3 regions of the Mesorhizobium sp. M2C.T.Ca.TU.002.02.1.1 genome follow, and region 2 is predicted to be linked to each of the others. Evidence: predicted binding sites of a transcription regulator. Region 2 holds the regulator's gene; each other region holds the start of a gene.

The links. Region 2 encodes LexA, which represses DNA repair genes until DNA is damaged. Its sites were predicted from a motif close to TGTTCNNNNTGTGTTCNG; they were not measured.
Region 1: a site for LexA is predicted at 2,347-2,364, ahead of recA (recombinase RecA). Genes of this name have one in related genera too.
Region 3: a site for LexA is predicted at 9,166-9,183, ahead of ruvC (crossover junction endodeoxyribonuclease RuvC). Genes of this name have one in related genera too.

What each region holds. Positions count from the first base shown of each region.
Region 1 is NZ_RZTO01000292.1:459-6,628, forward strand. Features, by position in the region: gene EOD07_RS16915 (pseudouridine-5'-phosphate glycosidase) at 129-1,046, opposite strand; gene EOD07_RS16920 (carbohydrate kinase family protein) at 1,085-2,038, opposite strand; gene recA (recombinase RecA) at 2,422-3,519, shown strand; partial or broken gene alaS (alanine--tRNA ligase) at 3,945-6,170, shown strand, end outside.
Region 2 is NZ_RZTO01000388.1:190-5,375, reverse strand. Features, by position in the region: partial or broken gene EOD07_RS20085 (ComEC/Rec2 family competence protein) at 1-1,256, shown strand, start outside; gene lexA (transcriptional repressor LexA) at 1,250-1,990, opposite strand; gene glp (gephyrin-like molybdotransferase Glp) at 2,107-3,312, opposite strand; gene moaC (cyclic pyranopterin monophosphate synthase MoaC) at 3,312-3,788, opposite strand; gene trpC (indole-3-glycerol phosphate synthase TrpC) at 3,790-4,602, opposite strand; partial or broken gene trpD (anthranilate phosphoribosyltransferase) at 4,607-5,186, opposite strand, start outside.
Region 3 is NZ_RZTO01000032.1:495-15,039, forward strand. Features, by position in the region: gene EOD07_RS03190 (transporter substrate-binding domain-containing protein) at 1-464, shown strand, start outside; gene EOD07_RS03195 (amino acid ABC transporter permease) at 534-1,193, shown strand; gene EOD07_RS03200 (amino acid ABC transporter permease) at 1,190-1,861, shown strand; gene EOD07_RS03205 (agmatinase) at 1,895-2,848, shown strand; gene EOD07_RS03210 (hypothetical protein) at 3,011-3,412, shown strand; gene EOD07_RS03215 (helix-turn-helix domain-containing protein) at 3,404-3,922, opposite strand; gene EOD07_RS03220 (alpha/beta hydrolase) at 4,011-4,838, shown strand; gene EOD07_RS03225 (sulfite exporter TauE/SafE family protein) at 5,299-6,069, shown strand; gene EOD07_RS03230 (DUF2269 family protein) at 6,103-6,654, opposite strand; gene EOD07_RS03235 (DUF1465 family protein) at 7,213-7,743, shown strand; gene EOD07_RS03240 (glycosyltransferase family 2 protein) at 8,028-9,092, shown strand; gene ruvC (crossover junction endodeoxyribonuclease RuvC) at 9,225-9,734, shown strand; gene ruvA (Holliday junction branch migration protein RuvA) at 9,745-10,365, shown strand; gene EOD07_RS03255 (AbrB/MazE/SpoVT family DNA-binding domain-containing protein) at 10,386-10,664, shown strand; gene ruvB (Holliday junction branch migration DNA helicase RuvB) at 10,661-11,698, shown strand; gene EOD07_RS03265 (metallophosphoesterase) at 11,833-12,750, shown strand; gene EOD07_RS03270 (cellulase family glycosylhydrolase) at 12,734-13,984, opposite strand; gene ybgC (tol-pal system-associated acyl-CoA thioesterase) at 14,112-14,545, shown strand, end outside.

The DNA of each region.
Region 1 (6,170 bases), on a different contig from region 2:
AGTCGCCAACGTTGCAAGAAGAGCGCCTTCGATGAAGCTGCCAATCTCCCCCCTTGCGGGGGAGATGTCCGGCAGGACAGAGGGGGGTGACGGAACGCGGCCGTTGCGATTGGCTGGAGCTGCCGTCCCTACAGCGCCTTGGCGATCTCCGCCGCCAGCCGCGCGTTGTTCTCGACCAGCGCGATGTTGGTCTTGAGGCTGCGGCCGCCGGTGAGTTCCAGGATCTTCGACAAAAGGAACGGCGTCACCGCCTTGCCGGTGACCTTCTGCGCTTCGGCCGCCTTTTGCGCCGCCTGGATGTAGCCGTCCATCTCAGCGGCCGGGATCTCGTCATTCCGGGGCACAGGGTTGGCGACCAGAATGCCGCCGCCCAGGCCCAGCGCCTGGCGCGTGCGGTAGAAATGGGCGATGTCCTCAGGCGCATTGAGTGTCAGCGGCGCGCGGAAAGGCGACTGGCGCGACCAGAAGGCGGGCATCGTCTCGCTGCCATGGCCGATGACCGGCACGCCGCGCGTCTCCAGCACTTCCAGGGTCTTTTCGATGTCGAGGATCGCCTTGGCGCCCGCCGAAACGACGATGACCGGCGTGCGCGCCAGTTCGTCGAGGTCGGCCGAGATATCGAAGCTCTTTTCGGCGCCCTTGTGGACGCCGCCGATGCCGCCGGTGGCAAAGACTTTTATGCCGGCCATATGCGCGGCGATCATGGTGGCCGCGACCGTGGTGCCGCCGGTGCGCTTCTGAGCGACCGCGAAGCCGAGATCGGCGCGCGACAGCTTCATGGCGTCGCCCGTCATGGCGAGCGATTCGCGTTCGCCGTCGGACAGGCCGATCTTGATGCGGCCGTCGACCACGGCGATCGTCGCCGGCACCGCGCCGCCGTCGATGATGATCTGCTCGACCTTGGCCGCCATGGCGCCATTGTCGGGGTAGGGCATGCCATGGGTGATAATGGTCGATTCCAGCGCCACCACGGGCCGGCCGGCGGCAAGCGCTTCCGCCACGGGCGGATGGATGTCGATGAAGGGACGGGCGGTTTGCGGCGTCATGGCTGTCTCCGACAAGGAGGAACTAGATTGTCGGTGCCCTATGCCACCTCCCGTGCCTCCGGCACAAGGGCAAGCGCTTGGCCGAAGTTGGCGGTCGTGAAGGACGGCACGGCCTCTGGGCTCTCGATGGCGAGCATTGCCGCCGCTACGCCCTCGCGCAGCGCGGCGCGCAGCGGCAGGCCGCGCAGCAGGGCGGCGACCGTCGCGCCGGTCAGGGCGTCGCCGGCGCCGGTCACGTCGGCGACCCGGCGCGGCGCGGGCGGGTCGATTTCAAAGATGCCGGTGTCGTCGAAGCCCAGCACGGGGGCGCTGCCGGCCGTAACCACGCCGGCGTTGAGGCCGGCCCGCCTGAGCGCACCGACAAGGGCTTTGCCCGACAGTTCGGCGGCTACCAGCGCGGCGGCTTCGCGGCGGTTCATGAAAAGCAGCGACAGATCGCCGAGCAGCGGCGACAGGCGAACGACCTTGGCCGGCGAGACGGCGATGGCGAAGACCGGCCGGCCGCCGGCCTGCGCCACCAGGCGCTCCAGCGCCGCCGTCGGCAGATTGGCGTCACACAGGATCGCGTCGGCGGCGGCGATCGCCTCGCGCACCTTGGAACGCCTCATCTGCTTGGGAAAGGCGAGGTCGTAGAGCGCCATGTCGGCCAGCCCGACGATCAATTCGCCCTCGGCGTCGATCAGCGCCGTGTAGCTCGGCGTCGTGCGGTCGAGGAACACGACCGAGAGGTCCGTTATGCCGGCGTTGTCGATCGCCGCGGCGACCGTTTCGGCCGCGGCGTCGCCGCCGCGCACCGAGATCAGCGAGGCCGACACGCCGCGCTTCACCACGCTGCGCAGCGCGTTGAAGACGACGCCGCCGACATCCTCGCGCATCATGCCGGGGTTGGAGGCGGCCGGCACATAAATGCCCGAGACCTGGCCGCGCCGGTCGATATGGGCGCCGCCCAAAGCCAGAATCGTTGGGACCAGGATAGTTGGGGATGTCGGCATTTCGGGTCGCTGACTTTCATTGATCGTGCGGCTGCGCACACTAGAGCGGTTCAGCGTTTCACGGAATCGCCGAACCGCTCTAACTCTTTAGTTTTGCGCAATTCCGGACGGAAAACCGCTACGCACTTTTCCTGGAATTGCTCTAGGTTTCCCCGGGTCACCCTGCAATCGGGGTCGCGATTCGGATGGCCGGATATCGAAATCTCTTCTGGACCAGTGGTTGCGCTCCGCACTGCCTCTGGTGAGACAAAAATAGAACAAATCCAGATATTGATTGTTTTTCAGATATTTGTTGCCTCTTGCCAAATGAGAACAAAAAAGGTACAAATCGGCAGGGATCACGGATTGTCCGGCCTTCATTGACGACCAAGGGGTGATGTATCATGGCTCAGAATACTTTGCGGCTTGTAGAGGATAAGGCAGTGGACAAATCAAAGGCTCTGGATGCGGCGCTGTCGCAAATCGAGCGCGCTTTCGGCAAGGGCTCGATCATGCGGCTCGGCGCCAACGAGCAGGCGGTCGAGATCGAAACCGTGCCGACCGGCTCGCTGGGCCTCGATATCGCGCTCGGCGTCGGCGGCCTGCCGCGCGGCCGTATCGTCGAGATCTACGGGCCGGAAAGCTCGGGCAAGACGACGCTGGCGCTGCACACGGTTGCGGAAGCGCAGAAGAAGGGCGGCATCTGCGCCTTCGTCGATGCCGAGCACGCGCTCGATCCGGTCTATGCCCGCAAGCTCGGCGTCGACCTGGAAAACCTGCTGATCTCGCAGCCCGACACCGGCGAGCAGGCGCTGGAAATCTGCGACACGCTGGTGCGTTCGGGCGCCATCGACGTCCTGGTCGTCGACTCGGTGGCGGCACTGACGCCGCGCGCCGAAATCGAAGGCGAGATGGGCGACGCGCTGCCCGGTCTCCAGGCTCGTTTGATGAGCCAGGCGCTGCGCAAGCTGACCGCCTCGATCTCGCGCTCCAACACCATGGTCATCTTCATCAACCAGATCCGCATGAAGATCGGCGTCATGTTCGGCTCGCCCGAGACGACCACGGGCGGCAACGCGCTGAAATTCTACGCCTCGGTGCGCCTCGATATCCGCCGCATCGGCTCGGTCAAGGACCGCGACGAGGTCGTCGGCAACCAAACCCGCGTCAAGGTGGTCAAGAACAAGCTGGCCCCGCCCTTCAAGGTGGTGGAGTTCGACATCATGTATGGCGAGGGCGTGTCCAAGACCGGCGAGCTCGTCGATCTCGGGGTCAAGGCTGGCGTGGTCGAGAAGTCGGGTGCCTGGTTCTCCTATAATTCGCAGCGTCTCGGCCAGGGTCGCGAGAACGCCAAGCTGTTCCTGCGCGACAATCCGGACACGGCGCGCGAGATCGAGATGGCGCTTAGGCAGAATGCCGGGCTGATCGCCGAGAAATTCCTCGAGAATGGTGGCTCCGAGGGCGGGGACGACGGTTTCGAGGACGAAGCCGGCGCCGTTTAAGGCAGGCTCATTCCAGGAAGATCGCGCAGCAGGATTGAGCGAAAGAAATTAGTCGGCTTAGCCGGAGTTCGGCCACAATCCTGGTTCATTGCATTATGCTTATGTAATCGAGTTCTTGAGTACTGCGTACCCCGAACCGCCGGCCCTCGCGCCGGCGGTTTTGCTTTTTGCGGGTGGTGCTGGGCCGCCGCTCGCCTGCTGATTGGCCCAAAGCGCCTTGCGCTGCATAAATTCAGGCACTTTGGTTCCTTGTTTATGCATGCCGTTTTCCCAAAACCGCTTGCGCACCTTTGGGCGACGTGCCTGTTTCCGTGTTTCTGGACAGGCTCAAGAGCTATCGCTAAAAGGCCCATCTATCTTCTGAAACACCAAAGCCCATTTGCCGCCGGCCGGGCCGGCGGTTCTTGCGAAAAAGGCAGTATGCAATGAGTGGCGTGAACGACATCCGGTCGACATTCCTCGACTACTTCCGCAAGGAGGGTCACGAGATCGTCGCCTCCAGCCCGCTGGTGCCGCGCAACGATCCGACGCTGATGTTCACCAACGCCGGCATGGTGCAGTTCAAGAACGTCTTCACCGGCTTGGAGAAGCGTCCCTATTCGCGCGCCGCGACCGCGCAGAAGAGCGTGCGCGCCGGCGGCAAGCACAACGACCTCGACAATGTCGGCTACACCGCGCGCCATCTCACCTTCTTCGAGATGCTCGGCAATTTCTCGTTCGGCGACTATTTCAAGGAGCGCGCGATCGAGCTTGCCTGGAACCTGATCACCAAGGGTTTCGGCCTCAAGAAGGACAAGCTGCTCGTCACCGTCTATCATACCGACGACGAGGCGGCGGCCTATTGGAAGAAGATCGCCGGTTTTTCCGACGACCGCATCATCCGCATCCCGACCTCCGACAATTTCTGGGCCATGGGCGACACCGGTCCGTGCGGTCCGTGCTCGGAAATCTTCATCGACCGCGGCGAGCATATCTGGGGCGGCCCGCCCGGCAGTCCGGAAGAAGACGGCGACCGGTTCCTGGAATTCTGGAACCTGGTGTTCATGCAGTATGAGCAGGTGACCAAGGAAGAGCGCGTCGACCTGCCGCGCCCCTCGATCGACACCGGCATGGGCCTGGAGCGCATGGCCTCCATCCTGCAGGGAGTCGAAAGCGTCTTCGAGACCGACCTGTTCAAGCATCTGATCGACGCGGCGTCCTCCGCGCTCGGCCAGGGCCCGAACCAGGAGAACGCGGCGTCGTATCGCGTCATTGCCGATCATCTGCGCTCGTCTTCGTTCCTCGTGGCCGACGGCGTGCTGCCCTCCAACGAGGGGCGCGGCTACGTGCTGCGCCGCATCATGCGCCGCGCCATGCGCCACGCGCAGCTGCTCGGCGCCAAGGAGCCTTTGATGTGGCAGCTCGTGCCGGCACTGGTGCGCGAGATGGGTCAGGCCTATCCCGAGCTGGTGCGCGGCGAGGCGCTGATCACCGAGACGCTGAAGCTCGAGGAAACACGCTTCCGCAAGACGCTGGTGCGCGGTCTCGGCCTGCTTTCGGACGCGACCGAGACGCTCAAAGCCGGTGACATGCTCGACGGCGAGACGGCCTTCAAGCTCTACGACACCTACGGCTTCCCGCTCGACCTAACACAGGACGCGCTGCGCCAGCGCAGCATCTCGGTCGACATCGCCGGCTTCACCGACGCGATGGAACGGCAAAAGGCCGAGGCGCGCGCGCACTGGGCGGGCTCGGGCGAAGCCGCGACCGAGACGGTGTGGTTCTCGGTGCGCGAGAAGACCGGCGCGACCGAATTCCTCGGCTACGAGACGGAAGCTGCGGAGGGCATCGTCCAGGCGCTGGTCAAGGACGGCAAGGCCATCGACAGCGCGAGCCAGGGCGATGCGGTCGCCGTGGTCGTCAACCAGACGCCGTTCTACGGCGAATCCGGCGGCCAGATGGGCGATACCGGCGTGATCTCGGGCGAGGGTTTTTCGATCGAGGTTTCCGACACGCAGAAGAAGGCCGACGGTCTGTTCGTGCATCTGGGCAAGGTGACTAAGGGAACGGTGAAGACGGGTGCCGCCGTCGAGCTCAAGGTCGATCATGCCCGCCGCTCGAAGCTGCGCGCCAACCATTCCGCGACGCATCTCATCCACGAGGCGCTGCGCGAGGTGCTGGGCACCCATGTGGCGCAGAAGGGCTCGCTGGTCGCGCCCGACCGCCTGCGCTTCGACATCTCGCACAACAAGCCGATCTCGTCGGACGAACTCGAAGAGGTCGAGCGCATGGCGAACGAGATCGTGGTGCAGAACAGCCCGGTGACGACGCGGCTGATGTCGGTCGATGATGCGATCGCCGAGGGTGCGATGGCGCTGTTCGGCGAGAAATACGGCGACGAGGTGCGCGTCGTGTCGATGGGCACAGGCCTGCATGGCGCCAAGGCCAATCGGCCCTATTCGGTCGAGCTTTGCGGCGGCACGCATGTCAGGTCGACCGGCGACATCGGCCTGGTGCGCATCCTGTCGGACAGCGCGGTGGCGGCCGGCGTGCGCCGCATCGAGGCGCTGACCGGCGAGGCGGCACGCAAGCATCTCGACGAGCAGGACAGGCGGCTGAAGGCCGCGGCGGCAACCTTGAAGATCTCGCCGGCCGACGTGCCGGCGCGCGTC
Region 2 (5,186 bases):
GCTTCATCATGCTCGCCGTGATGCTCGCCGCCGTGCTCTTCGACCGCGCGGCGCTCACCATGCGCAACCTGGCGATCTCGGCCATCGCCGTGATCCTCGTCTCGCCGCATGAAGTGGTCGGCCCGAGCTTCCAGATGTCCTTCGCCGCCACCGCCGCCCTGGTCGGCGCCTATGCCGGCTTTGCCGACTATCGCGCCGGCAAAACGACCGCGCCGCCGGCAAAGCGTTCGTTCCTCGGGTTCCTGTCGCGAAAAATGGCGGTCGGTGTGGGTGGCGCCGCCGTGACGTCGCTCATCGCGGGCAGCGCGACGTTGCTGTTTGCGATCTGGCATTTCCAGCGCGTGTCGCCGCTCAGCCTGCTCGCCAACCTGGCGGTCATGCCGATCGTCTCGCTGATCGTCATGCCGTTTGCCGTGTTGAGCGCACTGGCTATGCCCTTCGGCTTCGACGGCCCGTTCCTCTTTGTCATGGGCAAGGGCCTGACGGCGATGATCGCCATTTCGGCGTGGATCTCCGAGCGCTCACCGGTCGATGCCGTCGGGCTGATCTCGATCCAGTCGGTGCTGCTGGCGACGGTCGCGCTGGTGATCGCGACGATGGCCACCACCTGGCTGAGGCTTGCCGCCGTTCCCTTTGCGCTCGCCGCGCTGCTGGCCATTCCGCATGCCCGCACGCCGGATGTGCTCATTTCCGAGGACGCGCATCTGGTGGCGATGCCGATCGGCGGCGGCGAGCTTGCCGTCAATCGCGACCGCTCCAACGAGTTCACCACCGACAACTGGAAACGTGCGCTGAAAGCCGAGACAATCGTGCCGCCGGAGACGTTCGCCAAAGATGCGCTGGACATCGCCGATCCCGTCGACCTGCCGCCCGGCTCGCCGTTCTACTGTACGGGTGATCTCTGCATCGGCCGGCATCCATCCGGCGCCATCGTCGCGCTCGCCGAAAACCGCGACAGCGCCCGGCCTGCCTGCGGCTTCGCTGATCTCATCGTCATCAACGACGCCACCGCCAACAATCCTTGCTACGATCCGCGCGTGCTTGTCGTCACCAAGCGGCAGCTGGCGCGCGACGGCAGCGCCGCCGTCTTCTTCGATCCGCAATCGGCAACCGCGCGGCCGGCCGTCCGCTATGCTGTGGAAGAGCCATATCGGCCCTGGCACGAGCAGCGGAAATACACTCGCGAAGCGAGAGGACTGCCGCCTTATCAAAAGCCTGCGCGGGCGGATGCGAAACCTTCGCGACCGGATCAGTAGCGGCGGATCAGCCCGACAAGCTTGCCCTGCACCTTGACCCGGTCCGGCCCGAAGATGCGGGTCTCGTAGGCCGGGTTGGCGGCCTCCAGCGCGATCGAGGCGCCCTTGCGGCGGAAGCGCTTGAGCGTCGCTTCCTCGTCATCGACCAGCGCGACCACGATCTCGCCCGGGCTTGCCGTGTTGGCGTTGCGGATGATGACGGTGTCGCCGTCGAAGATGCCGGCCTCGATCATCGAGTCGCCCTTGACCTCGAGCGCGTAATGCTCGCCGCCGGCTATCATGTCCGGCGGCACTGTGATCGAATGCGTCTGGTGCTGGATGGCGTCGATCGGCACGCCGGCGGCGATGCGGCCCATCACCGGAATGGATACGGCGGACCCGGCATCGTCGTCATTGCTTGGCGTCGGGGCGCGCGATGGCGTAGCCGGCTTGATCTGACGGTTGAGATTGTTCTGACCCAGGCTTCCCTGGATGACGCTCGGCGAAAACTTCTTCGCCGCATTGAGGCCGGGGGCGATCGAGTCGGGCAGCCGCAACACTTCCAGCGCGCGCGCCCGGTTCGGCAGCCGGCGAATGAAGCCGCGTTCCTCCAGCGCGGTGATCAGCCGGTGGATGCCGGACTTGGAGGCGAGGTCGAGCGCTTCCTTCATCTCGTCGAAAGACGGCGGAATCCCGCTTTCCTTCAGCCTTTCGTGGATGAACATCAGAAGTTCATGTTGTTTGCGCGTCAGCATGGCGGCCCCCACGGGTTCTGAAACCAGAATCAGAAAAACAAACCCAGAACAAACACTATCTGTTCCAGTTGTGTTCCGCAACCGTTTAAAGTTTAGTGAATTTGTTGACGTTTTGTTCAGCGTAACATCAGAACGCTGCATTCGGCGCCGGTTTCGGCGGCCGGCGCGAAAGGCTCGCGCACGATCAGGCCGTTGGCGTCGGCGAGCATCCTCAGCATCGAGGAGTCCTGGATGCCGAACGGGGTCGCGACCAGCGTGCCGGCGTCCTCGCGCACGACGGCGCGCACATAGTCCTGCCTGAGGTCATTGGCCTGCATCGCGGCGCCCAGCCGGGCCGTTCGCAGGTCTTGCCTATGGTCGCGGCCGCCGAGCCGGGCAAGCAGCGGCTTCAGGAACAGCTGCGAGCAGACGATGCTTGCCACCGGATTGCCGGGCAGGCCGATGCAACGGACGTTGCCAAGCCGGCCGAACATCAGCGGTTTGCCGGGGCGCATGGCGATCTTCCAGAAGTCGAGCTGCATGCCTTCGCCGGTCAGCACGTCATGGATCAGGTCGTGATCACCGACCGAGGCACCGCCGAGCGTGACGATGACATCGGCATTCGCCTCGACCGCTTTCCTGACCAACGCGGCGATCGCCTCCTTGCGGTCGGCGGCGATGCCGAGATCGAGCGCACGTGCGCCGACCGACTGGGCGGCTGCGGCGACGCCATAGGCATTCGACGAAATGATCTGATCGGGGCCGAGCGCGCTGCCCGGGGGCAGCAGTTCATCGCCGGTGGCGATGATTGCGACCAGCGGCCGGCGTACGACATTCAGGGCGGGATGGTTGGCCGAGGCGGCCAGCGAAAGGGCTGCCGCATCGAGCACACGGCCCTTTTCGAGCAGCACGTCGCCCTCACCGAAGTCGAGCCCGCGGCGACGTACATTGCGTGCTTGCGCGGTCGGTTCGGTGACCTCGATCTTGCCATTGCCGCGATCGCGGACGTTTTCCTGGATGACGATGGTGTCGGCGCCATCAGGCAGCGGCGCGCCGGTGAAGATGCGCACGGCCTGGCCTTCGCCGACGGTCCCGGAAAAGCGCCGCCCTGCAGGCGCCATGCCTATGACCTCGAGTTGCGCCGGCGCCGAAGCGACGTCGGCGGCGCGCGCGGCGTAGCCGTCCATGGCGGAGGCGTTGAAGGGCGGCTGCGTGCGCAGCGCCACAACCGGTTCCGCCAGGACCCGCCCGGCCGCATCCGCCAGCGGAATGCGTTCGCCCGGCAAAGGTGCTGCGCCGTCGAGCAGGCGTTCGAGCGCTTCGGCGACCGGAACCAACGCCATCAGGCATCCGCCTTGTAGTCACCGGACTTACCGCCGGTCTTCTCGACCAGCCGGACGCCGGAAATCACCATGCCGCGATCCGCCGCCTTGGCCATGTCGTAGATGGTGAGGCAAGCGACCGAGGCGGCGGTCAGCGCCTCCATCTCCACGCCGGTCTTGCCGGTGACACGGGCGAGCGCGGTGACCCTGAGGCCCGGCAGCGTGCGGTCCGGCTCGATCTCGACGGCCACTTTGGTGAGAAGCAGCGGATGGCAAAGCGGGATCAACTCATGCGTCTTCTTCGCGGCCATGATGCCGGCGATGCGCGCTGTGCCCAGCACGTCGCCTTTCTTGGCGTCGCCAGCGAGAATCATCTCCAGCGTTTCAGGCCGCATGGAGACAACGCCTTCGGCGGTCGCGGTGCGCGTCGTCTCGGCCTTGTCGCCGACATCGACCATGTTGGCTTCGCCCTTGGCGCCGAGATGGGTGAGGGCCATATCAGACGGCCTCGGCCGCTGCCTTGCCCGTCAGCAGAAGCTCGGTTGCCGCGGCCACATCGGCCTGTCGCATCAGGCTCTCGCCGACCAGGAAGGTGCCGATCTTGCTCTTCTCCAGCCGGCGGCAATCCTGATGCGTGAAGATGCCGCTTTCGCCGACCAGCAGCCGGTTCGCCGGCACCATCGGCGCCAACCGCTCGGAAGTCTCAAGGCTGGTCTCGAAGGTCCGCAGATTACGGTTGTTGATACCGATCAGCCGCGACGACAATTTTAGCGCACGCTCCATTTCAGCCTCGTTATGCACCTCGATCAGAGCGTCCATGCCGAGCTCGAAGGCGGTCGCTTCGAGGTCCCTGGCCAGCGTGTCGTCGACGCTCGCCATGATGATCAGGATGGCGTCGGCGCCCCAGGCGCGCGCTTCGTAGACCTGGTAGGGATCGAACAGGAAATCCTTGCGCAGGGCCGGCAAGCGTACCGCTGCCCGCGCGGCCGTCAGGAATTCCGGCGCGCCCTGAAAGGACGGTGCATCGGTCAGCACCGAAAGACAGGCTGCGCCACCTTTCTGATAAGCCCTGGCGAGCGCCGGCGGATCGAAATCGGCGCGGATCAGGCCTTTGGAAGGGCTGGCCTTCTTGATCTCGGCGATCAGCGCGAAGTTGCCGGCCCGGCGCTTGGCGTCGAGCGCCGCGAGGAAGCCGCGCGTCGCACCGGCATCCTTTGCCCGCGCCTTGATCTCGACGAACGGTACTTTCGCTTTCGCCGCGGCGATCTCGTCGCGCTTGTAGGCTTCGATCTTGCGCAGGATATCCGACAAGGCCTTATCCGTTCGAAATCTCGACAAGCTTGTCCAGCACGCCAAGCGCGCGGCCGCTGTCGATCGCTTGCGCCGCCGCCGCGATGCCGTCGGCCAAAGTCGTCACCTTGCCGGCCACGACCAGCCCGGCGCCGGCATTCATCAGCACCGTATCGCGATAAGCGCCGGGCGCTCCGCCCAGCATATCGCGTAATTCCTTGGCGTTGTAGGCCGCGTCGCCGCCGCGCAGCTCTTCCCTGGTGTGCCGCTTCAATCCGACGGCTTCCGGCGTCAGGGTAAAGCTGCGGATCTCGCCGCCGGCAAGCTCCGCCACCTGGGTCTCGCCCGTGGTGGTGATCTCATCATAGCCGTCGCCATGGACGACCCAGGCGTGCTCGGCGCCCAGCGCCTTCAACGTCTCGGCCACCGGCATGATCCATTCCGGCAGGAAAACGCCGACCATCTGGCGGCTGACGCCGGCGGGATTCGACAGCGGTCCGAGCAGGTTGAAGATGGTGCGGGTGCCGAGCTCGACGCGAGTCGGCCCGACATGCTTCATCGCCGGATGATGCGCCGGCGCGAACATGAAGCCGACACCGGCCTCG
Region 3 (14,545 bases), on a different contig from region 2:
TCGTGGTGCGCGCCAATGAGGACCGCATCAAGAAGCCCGAGGACATCAACGGCATGGTGGTGGCAACGCAGCTTGCCTCCTCGGTGCAGCCGGTCATCGAAGCCTACGACAAGGAGCTCAAAGCCAAGGGCGGCGGCATCGGCGAGATCAAGCTCTTCACCTCGTTCCCGGAAACGCATGTGGCGCTCGCCTCCGGACAGGTCGATGCCATCGTGATTGCCTCACCCTCGGCGGCGGTGCTGATGAAGAACGTGCCCGACACCTACAAGATCGTCGGCTCGATCAGCGGGGTCGAATATCTGGCCTGGGTGGTGCGGCCCGAGGACAAGGACCTGCGCGACCTCATCAACGCCAGCATCGGCGAACTGAAGGACAGCGGCAAGCTCAAGGAATTGCAGCTGAAATGGTTCGGCTTCGAAATGCAGACGCCCGACCAGGGCTACCTGCCGCCGGGTGCCCTCTAACAGATGTTCATAGCTCGGGGACCGGCCTCGCTGTGAGGCCGTCATCCCTGCGCGCCTCGAGCCAGAGCCATGGTCGACTTCTCCAGAACCATTGCCTTCCTGCCGCAGTTCCTGGCCGGCGCCGGCGTGACGCTCACCGTTTCGGCGCTCGGCTTCGCGCTTGGCACCGTTATCGGCTTCGGCCTGCTCGCCTGCCGCCGTTCGCGCTGGCGGGCGGTGCGCTTCATCGGCGCGCTCTACACCAGCTTCATCCGCGGCACGCCTTTGATCGTGCAGATCTTCGTCGTCTATTACGTGCTGCCGGGCTTGGCCGGCATCGACCTGCCGCCGCTGCTTGCCGGCGTGCTGGCGCTCTCCTTCAACAGCGCCGCCTTCGTCGCCGAGATCCTCAGGGCCGGGCTGACGCGTATTCCGGTCGGCCAGTACGAGGCTGCCAAGGCGCTCGGGCTGAAGCCGGCGGTGACCTGGCTGAAGATCATCTTGCCGCAGCTTTTCCGCATCATCATCCCGCCGATGGTCAACGAGTTCACCATGCTGGTGAAGGCCTCGTCGATCCTGTCGGTGATTACCGTGGTCGAGCTGACGCGCACGGCGCAGAACATCATGAACGTCACCTACCGGCCGGTCGAAGCGTTCATGGTGGCGGCCGTGCTCTACTTCGTCGTGCTGTTCGCCTGCAGCCTGCTGGTACGGCGCCTGGAGCGCCAGGCGGAGAGGGCGCGGGCATGAGCTTCGACTTCGCCGTCATCACCGACAACTGGCCGGCGCTGGCCAAGGGGTTCGGCAACACGCTTATCATCTGCGCCGTCACGCTGCCGGCAGGCTTCGCGCTCGGCCTGGTGCTGGCGCTGGTGCGGCTGAGGGCAGGGCGGCTGCCGGCGGCGATCGTCGCGGCCTATGTCGAGCTCTTTCGCAACGTCCCGTTCCTGATCCAGGTCTTCCTGCTGTTCTACGTGCTGCCGATGGCGGGCGTGCGGCTGTCGACCATCGCCGTCTCGGTCATTGCGCTGTCGGCCTATACCAGCGCCTATTTTTCGGAAATCGTGCGCGGCGCGATCCAGTCCATCCCGAGCGGACAGACCGAGGCCGGCTATGCGCTGGGACTGCGCTATCCGCTGATCCTGCGCAAGGTGCTGCTGCCGCAGGTGGCGGGCTACATCCTGCCGGCGGCCGCCAACCTCACCATCACGCTCATCAAGGAATCGGCGATCCTGTCGGCGATCACCGTGCCGGAACTCACCTATATGGCGCAGGACATCATCGGCCGCACCTTCGCGCCGGTCGAGATCTTCACCGCGATCGCGCTGCTTTACTGGGCTCTCACCGTGCTGGTGGCTGCCGCGGCGCGCGGACTGGAGCGCCGCCTGACTCCGCATCTCGCCGTCTCGCGCGGCTGAACTCGCAAGGCTTTCAACACAGAAGGAGACTACATGTCCAAGCTCACCACCGCGCCGCGCGATGTCTTCCAGACATTCATGAACTTCCCGCTGGTCGAGGATCTCGACACGCTGAAGGCCGATGTCGCCATCATCGGCATGCCCTATGGCGATCCCTACACGATCGACGAGCTGATCAACGACCAGACCAACGCGCCGACCGCGGTGCGACGCGCTTCCAAGCGCATCAGCCAGGCGCTCGACCGCTATGATTTCGACATCGGCGGGCCGGTCTTCGCCGGGCAGGATATCAAGGTGGTCGATGTCGGCGACGTGCCCGGCAACGCCGCGGATCACGTCGGCCACTACAAGCTGGCGGAAGCCGCGATCCGCAAGATCCTGGCCGCCGGCGCCTTGCCGATCACCATCGGCGGCGACCACGGCATTCCGATCCCGATCTTCCGTGCGCTGGACGGCGAAGGTCCGATCACGCTGGTGCAGCTCGACGCCCATCTCGACTGGCGCGACAACGTCAACGGCGTCAAGGAAGGCTATTCGAGCACCATCCGCCGCGCTTCGGAGATGAAGCATATCGACAAGATCTTCCAGGTCGGCGTCCGCGGCCAGGGCAGCGCCCGCACCGAGGAGGTCGAGGCGGCGCGCGCCTACGGCGCCAACATCATCACCACCAATGAATGGCAGGATATCGGCACCGCGGCGCTGTTGAAGCGCATCCCGGATGGCGGCCGCTACTATCTCACCATCGACGCAGACGGGCTGGATCCGTCGGTGATGCCGGCGGTCGAAGGCCCGCAGCCGGGCGGCATCACCTACCGGCAGACGACCGAGCTGATCCAGGGGCTGGTCGGCAAGGGCAGGCTGGTCGGCATGGACATCGTCGAGATCGCGCCGGCGCGTGATGTCAACGAGATCACCTCGATGACGGCCGGCCATATCATCCTGAACGTCATCGGCGCGGCCGTGCGCGCCGGCTACTTCAAGCGCTGAGGGTCCTTCGCGCGCTGACATGAAGGCGCGATGTCGGCCGGACAACCGGCTGACATCGTTATTTCATTAGGTCTTAGAGCGTGTTCGTCGTCGCCGGCGAAAACCCTTGACGACGCGCCGGCGGCGGATTTTACAAAAGGGTGCCCCATTGGAGTCGCCCAGATGTTCGGTGCCATCCCGCTGCTGATCGTGCCCTTCGTCCTCTACAATCTCGGCCTGCTCGGATTGTTCGGCGGCGGTGACGATCCGTGGATGACCGAGATGTTCTCCTTCCGCATGATGTCGGGCGGTGTGTTCTCGATGACGCTCGGCGACCTGATGGTGCTGATCGGGCTGATCTTCCTGTTCATCGAGATCTCGAAATCGGTGCGCACGACCAATGCCTCGATCCTGGATCACCTTTTGTCGACGCTGGTCTTCATCGCCTTCCTGGTCGAATTCCTGCTGGTCAAGGGCGCGGCGCACTCCGTCTTCTTCACGCTGATGATCATCGCGCTGTTCGACGTGCTGGCCGGCTTCTCGGTGTCGATGCGGTCGGCGAGTCGCGACATAAACTTAAACTGACGGCATCTCGGCCTTCCGCGCGACCACTGCCTCGTAGGCGGCGCGCAGTTGCTGGCGCACGGTCGGCGTGCCGGGCGGCGTCTTCGACGGCGCGCCGAGATGCTCGTGGCGCAGTTCGTCCATAAACTGCTCCCATAGCGGCGGGCCGCCCTTTTCCAAGAGCTCGGCGCGGATCGACAATTCTTCCGTGACCGGCAGCCAGACGCGTCCCCAGGCGCCGAGCTGCGCCATGATCGGCACCAGCGTGATCGCCATCTCGGTCAGGCTGTAGATCGCCTTCTGCTTGTGGCTGGGGTCGTCGGCCTTGGTCAGCAGGCCGAGCTCCATCAGCCGCTTCAGCCGGTCGGCCAGGATGTTGGAGGCGATGCCTTCCAGCGAGCCGTTGAGCAGCTCGCGGAAGTGACGCCGGCCACCAAAGATCATGTCGCGCAGAATGATCAGGCTCCAGCGGTCGCCGAACACTTCGAGCGACAGATTGATGGGGCAACCGGACCGACGGTCGATGCTCATAGCAGTCTCCAGAAAAACCAGTTGCATTATGATATCGGTTTTATTATCGTGCAACTGATTGCAAAACGCAATCAGATTGGAGGATCGGATGACCGCCGCAATGCAGCGCCCCGACATCGTTTCGCAAAGCTTCGGCAGTCCGCAAGATCCGCCGATCCTTTTGATCATGGGCGCCATGGCCTCGATGCTGTGGTGGCCGGAAGCCTTCTGCCGGCAGCTTGCCGGGCGCGGTCGCTTCGTCATCCGCTACGACAATCGCGACACCGGCCTATCGACCAAATATCCGCTCGGAGCGCCGACCTACACGTTCGAGGACATGGTGGATGACGCCATCCGCATGCTGGACGACCATGGCGTCGCCAAGGCGCATGTCGTCGGTATGTCGATGGGCGGCATGCTCGCGCAAAGCGTGGCGCTGAAATATCCCGAACGCGTCGGCGCGCTCACCGTGCTCTCCTGTTCGCCGCTCGGCGTCGATACGTCCGGCCTGCCCGGGACGACCGAAGCCTACAAGGAGCATTCGGCGGAGGGTGGCGACGTCGACTGGTCGAACCGCGGGCAGGTCCTCGATTTCATGGTCAAGGACGCTCGGGCAATCGCCAGCATACGCCATCCCTTCGACGAGGAACGCACGCGCAAGATGATCGAGGCGGACTACGATCGTTCCGGCGGCCTCGCCAGCGCGACCAATCATTTCCTCCTCAAGGGCGGCGGTCCGCAGCGGACGGTACGGGATCTGCGCGCGCCGCTGCTCGTCATCCATGGCACCGCCGATCCGCTTTTCCCGATCGAGCATGGCGAGGCGCTCGCCAAGGCGGTTCGCGGCGCAAGGCTGGTCGAGGTCGAAGGCGGCGGCCACGAACTGCACCGCAACGACTGGCCGCAAATCATCGAAGCCATCGCCGCACATGGGTAGCGGCGCTGCACAGGGATTTGACCGGTTGGCTTTGTTTGCGTTGGGGTGGCATGCGTTGGAGATTGGCCGAAACGCCCATCGCGATCGTCATTCCAGGGCGGAGCAGGAGCGAAGCTCCGTCGCGAAGACCCTGGAATCCATTCCGTTACCTTCGCCAAGGCGTGCAACGGAGCAGAATTCTGCACCGCAGTAACGCTCCCAAGTCACGGCATGGATTCTATGGTCTGCGCCGCGTCGCTTCGCTCCTTGCTCCGCCATAGAATGACGAAGTTGGGGTGGCTTCAACCAATCTCCGGCGTTTGCGCTGATTTCACGGAAATGAATCTTGCACCAAGACAAGCATGATGGTGCATCATCAAGTCTGAGTCGTCAGGATGAGGATGCCGGCATTAATGACTATCCCGGCGGCGCTGTTCTGCGCTATGGCTGCGTTCCCGCCTTCTCCAACCTTCCTTTGCCGATGTCAGGCCTGCTCAGCGATCCGTGGTTCTATGCCGCCGCCATTCCGGCGGTGATCCTTGTCGGCCTGTCGAAAGGCGGCTTCGGCGGCGCGGTCGGCTTCGTCGGCGTGCCGCTGATGGCGCTGACCATGCCGCCGGTTCAGGCGGCCGCCATCCTGCTGCCGATCCTGTGCCTGATGGACATCGTTTCGGTGTGGACCTGGTGGGGCGTCTACGACCGCAAGATGCTGGTCGACATGATGCCTGGCGCCGTCATCGGCATCGGGCTCGGCTGGCTGACCGCGGCTCTGGTCACCGAGGAGATGGTGCGGCTGATCGTCGGCGCCGTCGCGCTGGTGTTCGTGCTGCGCTGGATCTACCTGCAGTTCCGCCACGGCGCCGATCATGCGGCGGAGCCGAACCGCGTCGCCGCCGCCTTCTGGGGCACGGTCGCCGGCTTCACCAGCTTCGTCGCCCATGTCGGCGGCCCGCCCTTCCAGGTCTATGCGCTGCCGATCCGGCTCGACCCGAAGGTGCTGTCGGGAACCGCGGCGATCTTCTTTGCCGCCACCAATGCGCTGAAGCTCGTCCCCTATTTCGCGCTCGGCCAGTTCGACGCCACCAACCTGATCGCGTCGGCCGCGCTGATGCCGCTGGCGCCGTTGTCGACGATCGCCGGCGCCTGGCTGGTGCGCCGCATGCGGCCTGAGGTCTTCTATCCGTTCACCTATGCCACCGTCGCGGTGGTCGCCGTCAAGCTGCTGTGGGACGGCATAGTCGGCTTATGGTGAGGCTGACCTGACGGCCAGCCGCACCATAAGGATTCACGCGGCGCTCGGCACCATCTGGCGGCTGCCGCCGAAGGCGAGCGCGGCGCCCAGCGCAACCACCATCGCCATGCCGGCAAGAATGCCGATGTCGTGCAAAGTGGGCTTCAGCACCATGTCGGCGATGATCACCAGCATCACCGCATAGTCGAGGCGCGCCCAGCTCATCATGCGCTGACCGATGGCGAGAACGGCGGGCGTCACGCCGTCCTTGGCGACCATGGCACCCATGCGCTCGCCGGTCGGCTTGAAGATCAGCATGCCGATCGAGAAGGTCGTGGCGTAGCCGACGAGGCCGATGACGATCCACAGCTCGGTGAAGCCGACCCAGAAGCCGCACATGATCAGCCCGAAGACCAGCGTCAGCATCGACATCGGCGCGAAGAACCTGCCGCCGAGCTGTCCGCTGGCGCGCATCGCCAGCAGCTTGTCCTCGATGTTGCCGGCGCGCTCGGCCAGCACGCCGAGCAGGAACAGCACGAAGCCGCCGCCGACCCACAAAACAGCCGAAACGACGTGAAGGAATTTGACGATCGAATACCAATCCATGGTTTGCTCCCGGATATCTTGTTTGATCTGCGGTGGCGCGGGTTTGCGCATCGCCTGAGAGGAGCGGCCTTGTGCTTGGCGCGTGTTTCGGAACGATGCCGCCGCAGCAGCCAACATGTTTCGATGGCCACGGTCGGCGTTCGAAAATCCGGTTTTCAGAGGGGCCCGGGAAGCGAAGCCGCTGTCCTGTTCCGGCACAGGAAAGTCCGTTCGCTCAAAAATTCCACTCGGCGTTAAGGGTTCATTAAGCTTTACGGGCGTTTACTATGCCCATCCAGTTTTGCTGGATTCTTACCGAGTGGTTGGAGCCACTTTGTTTGACGCCTCCCTGTTAAACTCCTGAGAGCCGCCTTATCCGCGGCTCTTTTTTTGTCCGCAGGCAGCAGGCCGGCGCCATCCGCCGGCGGATGGCTGCAACGCGGCCGGCGTTAACCGTTTGTTAAACATGCGCTTGCCTTCATGGGCGTCGAAGCGCATTTTCAAGCCTCAGTCATTTAAGGGTGCGGCCGTGTCGGCAAGGATTGCCGAATCGGCTGGCGGCAGTGCAGGGGCGTATCGATGAACGAGCCTTCGAAGGGCAGCGCGAAAACCGTCAAGCTGGCGGAGCGCCGGGTTTTCTCCCAATCCTTCAAGCCGCTCTACCAGGAAGGCATGGGGCTGGTCGAGCAGGCCGCCGAGTATCTCGATGGCAAGGGCAGGCTCGAAGCCAAGAAATTGTCGCGCACGGCCGCGACCCTCTATGCGGCCGAGTCGATGCGGCTGACCACGAGGCTCATGCAGGTCGCCTCCTGGCTGCTTTTGCAGCGGGCGGCGAATTCCGGCGAGATGACGCGCGACCAGGTGGCCTCGGAGAAGTCCAAGGTACGGCTCGACACGGCGTCCGCGCATGACGAGGCGCTTGGCTGGAACGAGCTGCCCAAGGATTTTCTGGACCTCGTGACGCGCTCGCTGCGCCTGCAGTCGCTGGTGCGGCGCATGGACGAGGAAATCTATGGCGGCGTCATCAGCGACACGCATGCCCCCGGGCGGCGGGCCAACCCGGTTTCCGACCAGATCAGCCTTTTGAACACGGCGTTCGCGCGCGGCTGACACCGCGTTTGCAACGATAGCGTCGCGCAGAATCGATCCCTCGCCGAACTGCGGCTTGACGAGCCGTCCTGGCTGCAAATCGAGCGCCTGCGATTCTGACTGCGCTCGATATTGCGGCAGCTGTCATCGCATTTGAAGGCCAAGCCGGCCTTTGCGGGGAATATGACCCTTGCCTTGAAGCGACGGGACCCTAGTTGGGGCCGTTCGCCGCAGCCGGGTCGACCGAGCCGGTTCTGCAGGAATCACCGTCACTGTGACCAAAGCAGATTGCGAGGCTTGATCCCGTGCATTCGCCATTGGACCGCATTCCGGTATCGATCATCATCCCCAACTATAATTACGAACAGTTCCTGGGACGCGCCATCGACAGCGCGTTGGAGCAGGATCACCGAAATGTCGAGGTCGTGGTCGTCGACGATGCATCGACGGATGCGTCGGTGGCCGTCATCGAATCCTACGGCGACAAGATCCGTCCGTGCCTCAGGCGCAGGAATGGCGGGCATGGCGCAGCGTTCAATACCGGGTTCGAGGCGAGCACCGGGGAGATCATTCTTTTTCTCGACGCCGACGATTATCTCTATCCGAACGCCGTCTCCGAGGTCCTGGACGAGTGGGACGCGGATGTCGCCCAGGCGCAATTCCGACTGCATCTCGTCGATGAGAACCAGCATATCAAGGATGTCTTTCCCCCTCCGGAACAGCCGTTCGATTCAGGCGACGTCGTTCCGGAATTGTTGCGCAAGGGGCGGTACCGGACGACGGTGACAAGCGGGCTGGCGTTCGACCGCGAGGCGCTGGAACCGATAATGCCCATGCCTGAAAGCGATTTCCGGCAAGGCGCCGACGGCTATCTCGCGACGCTCGCGCCGCTGCACGGAGAAGTGAAAGCCATCGACACCTGCCTTGGCGCCTACCGCATCCACGGCTCCAACCATTCGGTCTTTGCCGAAAAGCTTGCCGAGCGGGCGCGCTGGCGCGTCGAGCATGACTTCCGCCGCCTCGAAGCCTTATCCGACCGGGCGGCCGAGATCGGCTTGACCGTGCCAGCGGATGCCGGCCTTCACGACCCGGTCCATCTGGAAGAGCGGCTGGCTTCGCTCTGCGTCGATGAGCCCCAGCATCCGGTTGAAACCGACTCCCGGCTGGGACTGGCAAGAGCGGGCGCTACCGCCAGCCTGGAAATGAACGCATCCTGGCGGCGGCGGGCCACCCTGGCGGCCTGGTTCCTTAGCATCGGAATCCTGCCGCGGCGCATGGGCAATGCGGTCCTGGCGTGGAAGCTGGTCGCATCGTCCAGGCCGGCATTTCTCGCGCGGCTGTCGAAAACCATCCGTCGCGTGACGAATTAGATCCGGGGATTGTACGGCTAGCCCGCGACCGCCGGTTCGATCGGCTTTTCGGCTGCGTTCTTGGGATTGCAATTGTTTCTGGTTTGTTCACATTTCGCTGGCATCGCTTGCCGCCGAGGCTAAACTTGGCGCATGGGGGAAGCGATTCGCATCATCGGCATCGATCCGGGGCTGAGGCGCACCGGTTGGGGTATTATCGACAGCGCGGGCAACTCGCTGCGCTTCGTCGCGTCCGGCACGGTGCGGTCCGACGACAAGGCGCCGCTGGCGACAAGACTGTGCCAGCTGCATGACGGCTTGGCCGAGGTGCTGCACCAGGCCATGCCGCATGAGGCGGCGGTCGAGCAGACCTTCGTCAACAAGGACGCGACCGCGACGCTGAAGCTCGGCCAGGCGCGCGGCATCGCCATGCTGGTGCCGGCGCGCGCCGGCCTGGTGGTCGCCGAATATGCCCCCAATGCCGTCAAGAAGGCGGTCATCGGCGTCGGCCACGGCGAGAAGAAGCAGATCCACATGATGGTGAAGGTGCTGATGCCGAAGGCGATGTTCGACACCGACGATGCCGCCGACGCCCTTGCCATAGCCATCTGCCATGCGCATCACCGCCCGAGCGTCGCCTATCGCATGGCGGTGGCGGGGTGAGGGGAAAATCATGATCGGCAAGCTGAAAGGCACGCTGGAGGAGATCGACGAGGATAGCTGCGTCATCGACGTGCATGGCGTCGGCTATGTCGCCCATTGCTCGGCGCGCACGCTTGCCGCGCTGCCGTCGCCCGGCGAGGCGACGGTGCTGTTCATCGAGACCTATGTCCGCGAGGACATGATCCGGCTCTATGGCTTCCAGAGCGCTTTGGAGCGCGAGTGGTTCCGCCTGTTGATGAACAATGTGCAGGGCGTCGGCGCCAAGGTGGCGCTGGCGGTGCTGTCGACGCTGGCGCCGGCCGATCTCGCCAACGCGATCGCCCTGCGCGACATCGCCATGGTTTCCCGCGCGCCCGGCGTCGGCAAGAAGGTGGCCGAGCGCATCGTCACCGAATTGCGCAGCAAGGCGCCGGCCTATGCGGGCGCGGCCACCGGGACGATCGGCCTCAAGCAGGAGCTCGGCGAAGGCGTGGCCGCAGCGCCGATCACGGATGCGGTCTCGGCGCTCGTCAATCTCGGTTACTCGCGCGACATCGCCGCCAACGCGGTTGCGGCGGCGCTGAAATCGGCCGGCGAGGGCGCGGATGCGTCCAAGCTGATCCGCTTCGGCCTGAAGGAACTGGCGCGGTGACATTTGCCCGAAATAGGAATATGGGCGCAGATGCCAATCTGACTTCCAAGGGGCAGATGACGATTCCAAAGCATGTTCGCGACGCGCTCTCGCTCAAGGCCGGCGACAAGGTTGCCTTGACGGTCATGGACGGCCGCCTGATCGGCACCCCACGCAATCTTGAATTCGCTGACCTTGCTGGGTTTCTGGGCGATCCGTTCGGTGGTCCGGCCACGCTGGAAGAAGTCGATGCTGCAGTAAGGGACGCGGTTGGCCTTCCGCTTGTCGGGGTTGCGCCGCGCACAGAGGGCGCGGCATGAGCCTTTCGCCCCGCCTCATTGCCCCCGACAAGCGCGGCGAGGACGCCGACCAGACACTGCGGCCGCAGTCGCTCGACGAATTCGTCGGCCAGGCGGCGGTGCGCGCCAATCTCAAGGTTTTTGTCGACGCCGCCAAGAGCCGCGGCGAGGCGCTCGATCATGTGCTGTTCGTCGGCCCGCCCGGGCTCGGCAAGACGACGCTGGCGCAGATCATGGCGCGCGAGCTCGGCGTCAACTTCCGCTCCACCTCCGGCCCGGTCATCGCCAAGGCCGGCGATCTCGCGGCGCTGCTCACCAACCTGGAAGAGCGCGACGTCCTCTTCATCGACGAGATCCATCGCCTCAATCCGGCGGTCGAGGAAATCCTCTATCCGGCGATGGAGGATTTCCAGCTCGACCTGATCATCGGCGAGGGGCCGGCGGCGCGCTCGGTCAAGATCGACCTCGCCCGTTTCACCTTGGTCGCGGCAACAACCCGGCTCGGGCTCCTGACCAATCCACTGCGCGACCGCTTCGGCATTCCGGTGCGGCTCAATTTCTACACGGTCGAGGAGCTGGAGCAGATCGTGCGGCGCGGCGCACGGATTCTCTCGATGCCGCTCGGCGACGACGGCGCGGTGGAGATCGCGCGCCGCGCCCGCGGCACGCCGCGCATCGCCGGCCGGCTGTTGCGCCGCGTGCGCGACTTCGCCAGCGTCGCCGGGGATGGCCATGTCGACAGGAAGATCGCCGACGAGGCGCTGACCAGGCTGGAGGTCGACGCGCTCGGCCTCGACGCGCTCGACCGCCGCTATCTGTCGATGATCGCGCGCAATTTCGGCGGCGGCCCGGTTGGCATCGAGACGATCGCTGCCGGGCTCTCCGAGCCGCGCGACGCGATCGAGGACATCATCGAGCCCTATCTCATCCAGCAGGGCTTCATCCAGCGCACGCCGCGCGGCCGCGTGCTGACCGCCAATGCCTGGCGCCATCTCGGCCTCGATCCGCCCAAGGACATCGCCCAGCAGCAGATCAGCCTGTTCCAGGAAGAGTAACGCAGATTTGTTCGCCGTTCGGCCGAGCGGCGGGCCGATCTGCGCAGAATCTGCGCGCCTCGGCCTAGCTCAGGGCGCAATTGCCGCCTTTAAGGCAGCTCCCTGATAGATTCCCAAGGGGCTTGGGCCGATCCATGATCACCAGACGCGCCTTCCTGCGCCTCGTCGGCGGCTCGGCCTTCGCCATGGTGTCGCTCGGCGCCTATGCGGTCGGCATCGAGCCGATGCTGCTCTCCCATGTGAAGCGCTACACGCTGACGCCGCCGCATTGGCCGGCCGGGCTCAAGCTGCGCGTCGTGGCGCTGGCCGACATCCATGCCTGCCGGCCCTGGATGACGCCGGAACGGATCGCAGCGCTGGTCGAGCAGGCCAATGCGCTGCAGCCGGACGTCATCGTCATGCTCGGCGACTATCCCGCCGGCACCCGGATGGTGACCGGCTGGGTGAACGCATCGGAATGGGCGCCCGCGCTCTCCGGGCTCAAGGCGCCGCTTGGCGTGTTCTCGATCCTCGGCAATCACGACTGGTGGGAGGACCGCGCCGCTCAAGCCGCCGGGGGCGGCCCGACCATTTCGCGCAAGGCGCTGGAGGCCGTCGGCATTCCGGTGCTGGAGAACGACGTCGTGCGCCTGGAAAAGGACGGCCAGGGTTTCTGGATCGCCGGGCTGGCCGACCAGATTGCGCTGTTGCCGGACAAGGCGAAGGGCCGCAGAGGACTCACCGGCCTCGACGACCTTCCCGGCACGCTGGCCAAGGTCGGCGACACCGCCCCCATCATCCTGCTTGCGCATGAGCCGGACATTTTCCCGAAAGTGCCGTGGCGGGTTTCGCTGACGCTGTCCGGACACACGCATGGCGGACAGGTACGGCTGTTCGGCTATTCACCGGTCGTGCCTTCGGCCTATGGCAACCGCTATGCCTATGGCCATGTCGTGGAAAACGACCGCAACCTGATCGTCTCGGGAGGTCTCGGCTTCAGCATCGCCCCGATCCGTTTCGGGGTGCGGCCGGAGATACTGCAGATCGACCTTGGGGCTAATGAAGCGACCTGATCATATCCATCACGTCGGGTTCCGCCTTCTCGCCGTCGAATGCATCGACGATGCCGAAGGCGCCGCCATAGCTCCATACCGACCAGGAGAAGCCATGCGCCTCGGCGCGGGCGATCATGTCGCGCACATAGGCCGTGCGGTATGCGGCCGGCATGACGAAGCCGTTGCCGTATTCCTTGCGGATCATGCCGAATTCGCCGAGCGTGATATCCTGCGGCTTGACGCCGTTGGCCCTCGCCCAGGCATCGACCGTCGCGAAGGGCGCGTCCATCACGCCAAGCAGCTTCTCGGTGGTGTCCATCGCCGACACTTGCTCGTCGAGATAGGCGAGCAGGCCGCTTTGCCGCGCCCAGGGCGCCTCAGTCCTGATCCGGTCGCGGATCGTGTCCAGCGCCATATCCAGCCGCGCTTTCGGAACGGCCGTCAGCGGGTAGGGCAGGCCGGTGACGTATTGGATGAAATCACCGGCCCAGGTCGCGCCCTGATGCGTCAAAAGGAATGGATCGTAGGAGTGGAAGGCCCAGATGATGTTATCGTCCGCGATCGCTTTCGGATCGACCTTCGCCAAGGAGGCTGCGTTCGAGTAGCAGCCGCCGGTGAGCACAAGCGTCAGCCTTGTGGCGGAAGCGCGCGCGGCCGCGAAAAGCTGCTTCTGGCGGTCGGGCCAAAGACTGGTGCCGTTCTCGTCGCAATCGACGATCGGCTCGTTCATCAGCTCCAGCGCGACAAGCCGCGGGTCTTCCCTGGCGAGTGTCTTTGCCATGGCGCGCACGACGTCGACATACGCGTCGAACGTCGCTGGGTTATCCATCACCTCGCTCATGCCGATCTTGCGGTTGCCGCCGGCGGGAATCAGATGCAGGTCGACGACCACTTTCAGGCCGGCGCGGTTGATCATGCGCGCGGAGTCCAGGACGCTGGCAAAGAGGTCGCCACGAAGGGCCGCGGTCCGGTCCGAGAGAAAGGGCGCGGGATCGACCGGCATGCGCAGGAAGTCGAAGCCTGCATCCTTCAGCGCCTCGAGATCGTCCGCCTTGAGGAATTTGCGCCACTCCGGATAAGGCAGGATCGCCTGGCGCTCCCCCCATTTGTCCTCGGCCGGCCAGGTCACCCACTGGTCGAGATTGAGGCCGCGCTTCATCGAGAACGTCGCCGCCCCGGCCGGAAGCGCCAGCATGGCGAGCGCACAAACTGCCGCCATCAAGGTCTTGATCATCGTGCCCAACAGTGCCATCCCGTTCCCGCGCGAGACTATGCGTGTCGCCCAAAACTGTGGAGCGGTTTGGGGCAACGGCACGCGCAAAGATTCCTAAAGCCCGTCGGGCTTTAGGTGCCTTTCTGGGCCGAAAAAGGAAAGCGCGATGGACGATCATGGTGAATCGGCGGCGCTCAGCGCCGGGCTTTCCGGAGCGCTGACGGATTTCGGCCACCGGCTGATGGCGAGGGTCTACTATGCCGATACCGATTTCTCCGGCGTCGTCTATCATGCGCGCTATCTCGAATTCCTCGAACGCGGCCGCTCCGACTATCTGAGGCTGACCGGCGTCCACCACACCGAGCTCCTGGACGGCAAGCATGGCGAGCGCATCGTCTGGGTGGTCCGGCGCATGGAGATCGACTTCCGCTCGCCGGCGCGCATGGACGATATCCTCACCATCGACACGCGCACCGACGCTATTTCAGGCGCCCGCATCTTCATGGGCCAGCAATTGAAGCGCGGCGGCGACGTGCTTGTGGAGGCGAAAGTCGAAGCGGCGATCGTCGGCGAAAGCGGCCGCCCGAAGCGCTTCCCGAA